DNA from 3 places in the Pantoea sp. nfd-35 genome. Region 3 is predicted to be linked to each of the others. Evidence: predicted binding sites of a transcription regulator. Region 3 holds the regulator's gene; each other region holds the start of a gene.

What was found. The regulator ArgR, encoded in region 3, controls arginine synthesis, uptake and breakdown. The targets are predictions, from matches to a motif close to ANTGAATAAAAATACANT.
Region 1: a site for ArgR is predicted at 1,355-1,372, ahead of argC (N-acetyl-gamma-glutamyl-phosphate reductase). Genes of this name have one in related genera too.
Region 2: a site for ArgR is predicted at 1,697-1,714, ahead of argF (ornithine carbamoyltransferase). Genes of this name have one in related genera too.

Annotation. Positions count from the first base shown of each region.
Region 1 is NZ_CP122403.1:208,403-211,681, forward strand. It holds gene argE (acetylornithine deacetylase) at 160-1,308, opposite strand; gene argC (N-acetyl-gamma-glutamyl-phosphate reductase) at 1,477-2,481, shown strand; gene argB (acetylglutamate kinase) at 2,496-3,272, shown strand.
Region 2 is NZ_CP122403.1:3,938,569-3,941,847, forward strand. It holds gene P9J57_RS18270 (GNAT family N-acetyltransferase) at 1-329, shown strand, start outside; gene miaE (tRNA isopentenyl-2-thiomethyl-A-37 hydroxylase MiaE) at 335-1,096, opposite strand; gene rraB (ribonuclease E inhibitor RraB) at 1,153-1,575, opposite strand; gene argF (ornithine carbamoyltransferase) at 1,739-2,746, shown strand; gene pyrB (aspartate carbamoyltransferase) at 2,992-3,279, shown strand, end outside.
Region 3 is NZ_CP122403.1:519,330-522,608, reverse strand. It holds gene mscM (miniconductance mechanosensitive channel MscM) at 1-144, shown strand, start outside; gene mdh (malate dehydrogenase) at 192-1,130, opposite strand; gene argR (transcriptional regulator ArgR) at 1,683-2,153, shown strand; gene yhcN (peroxide/acid stress response protein YhcN) at 2,648-2,911, shown strand; gene P9J57_RS02490 (YdgH/BhsA/McbA-like domain containing protein) at 2,986-3,258, shown strand.

The DNA of each region.
Region 1 (3,279 bases), 310 kb from region 3:
TCGTCAATTGACTTAAAGTGAAGGAAACATGCAGCTAACTGCTGGAAATTCATGGAATTTGATAGGGGAGAAGCGGGATAAGTTATTCTTATTATCAAATCCCGCAGAATGGCGGGGCATTTTGCTGTTAATTCAGTGAAATGCCCCGATTAATGATAATTAGTGACAGAAATGCTGCACAACCTGGCTTATCAGCGCACGGGTAGGCTTAATAAATGCGGTATCGATAAACTCGTCTGGCTGGTGCGCCTGATTGATCGATCCTGGGCCCAGTACCAGGGTTGGGCAGAGTTGCTGAATAAAAGGTGCTTCAGTGCAGTAATTCACCACTTCCGTCTGAATCCCCAGCAGCGTTTCTACCACTTTAACCAGTTCATGATCAGCGGGGCACTCGTAGCCGGGAATCGGTGGATGCAGTTCTTCAATGGTGATCCGTCCCGGCCAGCGTTCGCTTACCGGTGCCAGTGCTTCATTTAGCAGCCCGTCGAGATCGCTCAGCGTAAGGCCCGGCAGGGGCCGGATATCCATATGCAATTCGCAGCAGGCACAGATACGGTTTGCCGCATCGCCGCCGTGAATATGACCAAAGTTCATGGTCGGATAGGGGATGGCAAAGCCATCGTGGTGGTAACGTGATTTGAGTGTGTTACGCAACTGCATGAGTTCGGTAATCGACTCATGCATTAGCTCAATGGCATTGACGCCGCGTCCGGGATCGCTGGAGTGGCCCGATTGTCCCTGAATGCGAATCGCATTAGATATATGGCCTTTGTGCGCCCGCACCGGCTTTAGCGAGGTCGGTTCGCCAATAATGGCGCAGTCGGGGCGAAGCTGGGTGGACTCTGCAAAATATTTCGCACCTGCCATCGTGGTTTCTTCATCGGCGGTCGCCAAAATGTACAGCGGCTTACTCAGGGTTGTCACATCCACATCACGTAGCGTGTCCAGAATAAACGCAAAGAAGCCTTTCATATCGGCGGTGCCCAGACCGTACAGCTTGTTGTCATGTTCGGTCAGGGTAAAGGGATCGCGAGTCCAGCGACCATCATCGAACGGAACGGTATCGGTATGCCCGGCAAGCAGCAGGCCGCCCGCGCCGTTTCCGGTGCGCGCCAGCATATTAAATTTATGACGTGTTCCGGGTACGGGCTGTACTTCCACAGCAAAACCCAGGTCGCGGAACCAGCCAGCCAGTAAATTGATTAAAGTTTCATTGCTCTGATCGAGTGCGGCATCGGTTGCGCTGATTGACGGCGTAGCGATCAACTGGCGGTATAGTTCGATAAAAGGCGGTAATTTTGTCTTCACTGTTGACGGTCCTTGAGTTAGGATGTATCAATATTCATGCATTAATAGTGAATAAAAATACATTAACGTCGTGTGCATGTGAACCTTAAATCGCTGCAAACGACATCGTGGGCAACGGGGCAAGGCCGCGACCCGGAACGTGTGACTGTAATAAAGGTATACAGCCTGATGTTGAATACGCTGATCGTTGGTGCCAGTGGTTACGCTGGCGTAGAGCTTGCCACCTTCCTTAATCGCCATCCACATATCAACATAACCGCTTTGGCGGTATCTGCGCAAAGTCCCGATGCGGGCAAGCGCCTGTCCGATCTTCATCCACAGCTGAAAGGCGTGGTGGATTTGCCGCTGCAGCCGTTGAGTGATGCCGCCGAATGGGCAGACAAAGTGGATGTGGTGTTTCTGGCGACCGCCCACGAAGTCAGCCATGACCTGGCCCCTGAATTTCTAAAAGCCGGTTGTGTGGTGTTCGATCTGTCAGGCGCGTTTCGCGTCAACGATGGCGATTTTTACACCCAGTTTTATGGCTTTACGCATCAGCACGGTGACTGGCTGGATAAAGCCGTTTACGGTCTTGCTGAGTTCCAGCAGGAAAAAATTAAAGAAGCACAGCTGGTGGCCGTACCGGGCTGCTATCCCACTGCCTCCCAGCTGGCGTTGAAGCCCGTGTTAGATGCGGGTTTGCTGAATGACGCGCAGTGGCCGGTAATTAACGCCACCAGCGGCGTGAGTGGGGCGGGGCGCAAAGCGAATGTCGGCACCAGCTTCTGCGAAGTCAGCCTGCAACCTTACGGTATTTTTAATCATCGTCATCATCCTGAGATTGTGGCGCACCTGGGAACGCCGGTGATTTTCACCCCGCACCTGGGCAGTTTTCCGCGTGGGATTCTGGCGACCGTTACCTGCCGCCTGAAGGCCGGCGTAAGCCGTGATGATGTTGCTGAAGCTTTTCATAACGCCTACCACGATAAGCCGCTGGTACGCGTGTACGAACAGGGCGTGCCGGCTCTGAAAGCGGTTGTCGGGCTACCCTACTGCGATATCGGGTTCGCCGTTCAGGGCGAACACCTGATTGTGGTGGCTGCAGAAGATAACCTGCTCAAAGGCGCGGCCTCCCAGGCGGTGCAGTGCCTTAATATTCGTTTCGGTTTCCCTGAAACGCAGTCACTGATTTAACGGACGAGTAAACCATGACCAATCCATTGATTATCAAGCTGGGCGGTGTGCTGTTAGACAGCGAAGAAGCGCTGGCCCGTTTATTTGACGCGCTGCTGGCCTATCGCTCCGCGCATCAGCGCCCGTTGATCGTCGTTCACGGCGGCGGCTGTCTGGTCGATGAACTGATGAAAAAACTGGCGCTGCCGGTGCAGAAAAAGAACGGCTTACGCGTTACGCCTGCCGACCAGATCGACATTATTACCGGCGCACTGGCGGGTACCGCGAACAAAACCCTGCTGGCCTGGGCGAAAAAATATGGCATTCACGCGGTAGGCCTTTGCCTGGGCGATGCAGGCCTGGTTAATGTCACGCAGCTGGATGAAGCACTCGGTCATGTGGGCCACGCCACGCCGGGTAATCCCGCGTTGGTCAATACATTGCTTGCGGCGGGTTATATGCCTGTTGTCAGCTCAATTGGCATTACCGATGACGGCCAGTTAATGAACGTCAATGCGGATCAGGCCGCCACGGCGCTGGCATCAACGCTGGGTGCTGATTTAGTCTTGTTATCGGATGTCAGTGGCATTCTCGATGGCAAAGGCCAGCGCATTGCAGAGATGACGGCTGACAAAGCTGAACAGTTGATTGCGCAGGGCATCATCACCGATGGCATGATTGTGAAAGTGAACGCAGCGCTGGATGCTGCGCGCACGCTGGGCCGCCCGGTTGATATCGCCAGCTGGCGTCATGCCGAGCAACTGCCCGACCTTTTTAACGGTGTGTCCATTGGCACCCGGATTCTCGCTTAACGTCTCA
Region 2 (3,279 bases), 1.0 Mb from region 3:
ACAGCGCCTACTGGATTGTGGAACATCAGGGAAAAGTGATGGGCGGCGGCGGCATTGCCCCCCTCGCCTGCAGTGCGCCGGATATCTGTGAGCTGCAAAAGATGTATTTCCTGCCGGGCATCCGTGGCCTCGGCGTGGCGCGTGAACTGGCGCTTTTAGCCATGGCGCACGCGCGTCAGCGGGGCTTTCGCCGCTGCTATCTGGAAACCACCGGCAGCTTAACCCGCGCCATTAAGCTCTATGAATCGCTGGGTTTTGCCCGCATCGACCATGCGCTGGGCTGTACCGGACATGGTGACTGCGAGTTCAGGATGCTGAAAACGCTGTAATGCGTTTAAAACGCCGGAACACCGCTGTGAAAGCGCAGCTCCGTGTCCGGTTCACTGATTAGCCTGGCCTCCGCTTCCCCAATCGCCCGCACGCGCGCCGAAATGTCTTTCGGTGAGATCTGCGCGGCCAGTGCCAGGTAATCCTGGTAATGCCGGGCTTCTGAACGCAGTAGCGAGATATAAAACTTCTCTAATTCGCTATCCAGATAAGGCGACAGGCTGGCAAAGCGTTCGCAGGAACGCGCTTCAATATAGGCACCGCAAATCAGCTTATCCACCAGCGTATCGGGTTCGTGGGTGGTCACTTCACGCAGCAGGCCTTTGGCGTAACGGCTTGAGGTGATTTTCTGATAGACCAGCCCGCGCGCCTGCATAATTTCCCATACCTGATAAAAGTGATGCAGCTCTTCTTTAATCAGCAGCACCATTTTCTCAACCAGATCGTCCGCCCAGGGAAGCTCGTTACGCACAATAATGGCTTTGGTCAGATTTTTATGGGCGTTGATAAAATCGCTGTCGCCGTCCTCGCGGAAGATAAAATTCTCGTAAGGCTTCAGCCACGCCAGAATCCGGTCACCGCTGGGTTTGTCGGCAACGTATTTGCGGATCAGCCACACGGCGGTCTGGGCCGCTTTCAGTTCGCATACCAGATGGTCAGTGAGCAGCAGGGTCAGGTTTTCCGGTTTACGCGCCTCAAGGATCCAGGACTGAGGCGTGCGGCAGAGCAAAAACTGATGTATCGGTTCAAGTAAAGGTGCGTAATTCATGGATGTCAGACAGGGCCGGAGAACAGGAAAGGCGGAGCAGGCTCCGCCGGTGTTGATTAGTGGCGAATGCCGTTGTCGTCTTCGTCGATAGCCTCGCCGTCGTCTTCGTCGTCATCCTGGGCGTTCGGGTCTTCGAAGTAGGTACCCCAGCCGTCATAGTCGACGTTGTATTTGGCTACCAGGTTCACCAACTGCTCCACTTGGGCATCAATCAGCTCCGCTTTCAGCGCGCCTTCGCTGAGGATGTCCACACACATCACGGTAGTGCCGTCTTCCAGCTCCAGCTCTTCTGGCTCGGTGACTTCATAGCCCAGTTTAAAGGCGTCCACCGCCGCTTTTTCCAGCGAGTCGAAGTTGTTACAGGAGAGATGGTGCTCAATGGTATAGAGCGCATCGGGATCGCTGCCATCCTCTAACAGTTCTTCGATGATCAGCCGCGTCTCTTCACGCTGCTCTTCCAACAATGCTTCAAATGCCATGGCGATATCCTCTCTGAGTTCGGCAATAAGTGATTATTTTCCCATACTGCCTGTCGCGCCACTACACAAAACAGAAAAGATTATTCTCGTCAGGGTTGAAAATGCATATTCATACGGTTAAATTGAATTTTAATTCATTATAAACCCCGTACCGGAGTGCTGTATGAGTCAGTTGTATCAACGTCATTTCCTCAGGCTGCTGGATTTTACCCCGGCTGAGATTGACTACTTGCTTACCCTGTCCGCCGAATTAAAACGCGCAAAAAAAACCGCCAGTGAAACCCAGTACCTGAAAGGCAAAAACATCGCGCTCATCTTCGAAAAAGACTCGACCCGTACCCGATGCTCTTTCGAAGTTGCCGCTTACGATCAGGGGGCAAACGTCACTTACCTCGGCCCAAGCGGCAGCCAGATCGGCCATAAAGAGTCGATGAAAGACACCGCGCGCGTGTTAGGCCGCATGTATGACGGTATTCAGTATCGGGGTTACGGTCAGGCACTGGTCGAAACCCTGGCGGAACATGCTGGCGTGCCGGTGTGGAATGGCCTGACCACCGAGTTCCACCCAACGCAGCTGCTGGCCGATCTGCTGACCATGCAGGAGCATCTGCCAGGCAAGCCGCTCAGTGAGATGACCCTGGTGTACGTGGGCGATGCTCGCAACAATATGGGTAACAGCATGCTGGAAGCGGCGGCACAGGTTGGCTTAGATCTGCGTATGGTCGCGCCGCAAAGCTGCTGGCCGGAAGCCGACCTGGTGGCTCAGTGCCGTCAGGTTGCCGAACAGACCGGCGGCAAAATCACCCTGACGGCAGATATTGCCGAGGGCGTGAAAGGCGCCGATTTCATCTATACCGATGTCTGGGTTTCCATGGGTGAAGCCAAAGCAGTGTGGGAAGAACGTATTGCCCTGCTGCGCGACTATCAGGTCAATCACGCGATGCTCGCGCTGACCGGCAATCCGCAGGTGAAATTCCTGCACTGCTTACCGGCCTTCCATGACGATCAGACCACGCTGGGCCGTCAGATGGCGGAACAGTACGGCCTGCAGGATGGCATGGAGGTCAGCAATGACGTCTTTGAGTCGGCGCACAGCATCGTATTCGATCAGGCGGAAAACCGGATGCACACCATTAAAGCGGTGATGGTGGCCACGCTGGGACAGCGCTAATCGGGCTGCCGCAAACGTTTACCTGTGGCGCGATTTTTCCTTGATGCGCATGCCTGATGGCGTATAATGCGCCACAATTTGCCGGAGGAAACATGCAACAGCATCGTGCACAATGTGACGCGCTACCTCGCCTCAACGCAGGCGGCACCGCTGTTTCTTTCCGTCATCGAAACGATCTTAAAAAAGCCCCTTTCTAAGGGGCTTTTTTTTGTCCGCAATCCGGCCGCGCCGCAGAGGAGAGAGCTATGGCTAACCCGCTATATCGCAAGCATATCATTTCAATTAACGATCTCAGCCGCGACGAGCTGGAGCTGGTCCTGCACACCGCTGCGCAGCTTAAAGCACATCCCCAGCCGGAACTGCTGAAACATAATGTGATCGCCAGCTGCTTCTTTGAGGCCTCGACCCGCACCCGGCTGTCGTTTGAAACCGCCATCCATCGCCTGGGCGCCTCTGCGGTGGGCTTCGCCGATGGCAGCAATACGTCACTGGGTAAAAAAGGGGAAACCCTGGCCGATACCATTTCGGTTATC
Region 3 (3,279 bases):
CAGCTTATTCTGCACGGCTTTGCAGAACATGGTATCGAAATGCCTTTCCCACCCTTCCAGATGCGGGTAGAAACCTTAAGCAGAAAAACGCCTGCCGGAAATGGTGCGTCGACGACGCGGACTTTTAAATCAGGCGGATTATAAAAAAACGCCCGGTCTGACCGGGCGCTTTCCTGTTCGGGCTGCGGGGGTTATTGCTTCACAAAAGCTTCGCCCTGCGCGATATCTTTTTTCAGTGTTTCCAGCATGCCATCCAGCGCCTGCTGTTCGAACGGGCTAAGGGCACCAACAGGCTTACGCTCCGCCACGCCGTTTTTACCTAACAGCAGGGGCTGAGAGAAGAAGCGGGCATGCTCGCCATCGCCTTCCACGTAGGCACACTCCACAACGTTCGCTTCGCCGTTTAAGGCACGTACCAGCGATAAACCGAAACGGGCGGCGGCCTGCCCCATGGATAACGTTGCTGACCCCCCACCGGCTTTCGCTTCCACCACTTCTGTACCGGCGTTTTGAATACGTTTGGTGAGGTCAGCCACTTCCTGATCGCTAAAGCTGACGCCCGCAACCTGGGACAGTAATGGCAGAATAGTGACGCCTGAGTGTCCCCCCACCACGGGCACGTTCACCTCGCCAGGCTGTTTGCCTTTCAGCTCAGCGACAAAGGTATTGGCGCGAATAATGTCCAGCGTTGTCACGCCAAACAGTCGATTCTTGTCATAAACACCGTGTTTCTTCAGGACCTCGGCCGCAATCGCCACCGTCGTGTTAACCGGATTGGTGATCACCCCAATTAACGCTTTCGGCGCTGTCGTAGCAACCTGCTCAATCAAATTACGCACGATGCCGGCATTGACGTTAAACAAATCGGCCCGATCCATACCAGGCTTACGCGCTACCCCAGCAGAGATGAGCACGACATCCGCACCTTTTAAAGCCGGGGTGGCATCTTCCCCACTAAAACCCTTAACGTTAACTGCGGTAGGAATGTGGCTGAGATCGACCGCGACGCCAGGCGTGACGGGCGCGATGTCGTAGAGAGAAAGTTCTGAACCTGCGGGAAGCTGGGTTTTGAGTAGAAGTGCTAGCGCCTGGCCTATGCCACCAGCGGCACCGAGTACGGCAACTTTCATTCATAACTCCTTATTAAGGTGGGGCAGAGAAGAGCCGAAATTCCATCTGTGTCAGACCTTAATCAACTGCTCAGGTGATGACGGGTATCCGAGACTATTTTACGCGCTAATGCCCGCAGTCTCGGGATTTTAAAACTTACTTATCATCGCTATATCGTCCTCATCCTGCGTTGCAGACAACGAGCTAACCTGTTTGCCGTGTCAGGGCTACCTCAGGTAAGCGCCGACGACGGTGACGGGATTTCTCTCCAACTGTTGCGCGGGAGTTGGCCGGTATCACCTGAAATCGACAACCTTGACGTCGGCAGACAGAGAACGGCAGTGTAAATTTTTATTTTCTTACCTCATCAATAATATAACAGCTTTGCAACCTTTGCCTTTCCAGGCTGTGAGCTGGGTTTTGGTCTGAGTAAATTCTTTGCTATTATCGCCGCCCGCCATGGATACCGCCCCGTTCAATTAACAACCAATTGCATAAAAATTCATTTATATGCATAATAATGACTTTGCTGCGGTCTGTTCCGCGGTTTTTCTTACATTTACTGGTAAATTATGCGAAACCCATCGAAACAAGACGATCTGATCAAAGCCTTCAAGGCTTTATTAAAAGAAGAAAAATTCAGTTCTCAGGGCGAAATTGTTCAGGCGCTTCAGGAAGACGGCTTTGAGAACATCAACCAGTCCAAAGTTTCCCGGATGCTGACAAAGTTTGGCGCGGTGCGGACCCGCAATGCCAAAATGGAGATGGTGTACTGTTTGCCTGCCGAGCTGGGCGTGCCGACAACAACCAGTCCATTGAAGAATCTGGTTCTGGATATTGACTACAATGATGCGCTGGTCGTGATCCATACCAGCCCTGGCGCAGCGCAGCTGATCGCTCGCCTGCTGGATTCTCTGGGTAAATCTGAGGGGATTCTGGGGACGATTGCGGGTGATGACACCATTTTTATCACGCCGGCACGCGCCTTTACCGTCAAACAACTTCACGATGCTATCCTCGTCCTGTTTGAACAAGAGCTATAGTCGTTCCCGCTAACCGGCAGCACATCGCCGGTTTATTCTGCCCGTTATCCCCCTCTTCCTTCTGTCAGCTCTCTTTCAGCCGATACGTTACTTTTCAAGGCATTACTCTTTAGCCGCGTCGTTTTCAGCGCATAAAATATTGGTCATACCCTTTGCCACCTTTAACATTACGCGCTATTTTACACTGCTTTACATTCAAATACTGGCGTCATCACCCAGACCAAAACAGATAAGCAGCCAGATCAACCATGATTTTTCGCACTAAAAGTTAAAGTAACGTATCTTACTGTTTTTATGCGTAATTACCCATCTGTAGTGGCATTTTAGCCATTTTTAATAACTTTTAGTTATTAAAAAATCCCAAATGGTTAAATTGCATCAACAAAACATTATTAGGCAGGTATTAATTTCTGCCGTTATTAGTCCTATACTTAGTTTCGTGATGTGAATCACACTAATAAAAAAGAAGAACAACCAGGACGAGGACATCTTTTATGAAAACTAAATCTACCATCGCTGCCTTGAGCATTTTATCTGCCCTGTCATTCGGCGCTTCTGCAGCAGATTATATTTCTGCTTCACAAGCACAAAATCTGCAGCCTGTTGGCACGGTAAGCGTGAGCGGTGTGGCCGGCGCGCCATCCGATATCAGACAGCAACTGAGCGATAAAGCCGATCAACAAGGCGCGAAAGCTTTCCGTGTTATTGAGGCCTATAACGACGGCAACTACCACGCGACGGCTGAGCTGTACAAATAAACTCGCAGGACCTGACAGGTAACCAGCGGTCCCAATGCGACCGCTGGTTAAACATCCTTACCGGAGAATGAATGATGAAAATCCAATTAACGATTGCCGCGCTGGGCGTGGCCTCACTGCTCTCTTTTGGTGCCAATGCCGCTAGCATGGTCACAAATCAGCAGGCGCAAGACATGAATCTGCAGCCGCTAAACCAAACAATTAGCGTAAGCGGTATCAATGGCGACCAGACCAACATCCGCCAGGTACTGTCTGAGAAAGCGGATGCACAAGGTGCAGGCCATTACCGCGTGATTGAGAACAACCGTGACGATACCTTCCACGTCACCGCCGAACTGTATAAATAATTCATCTGCGGCAATGTTGCC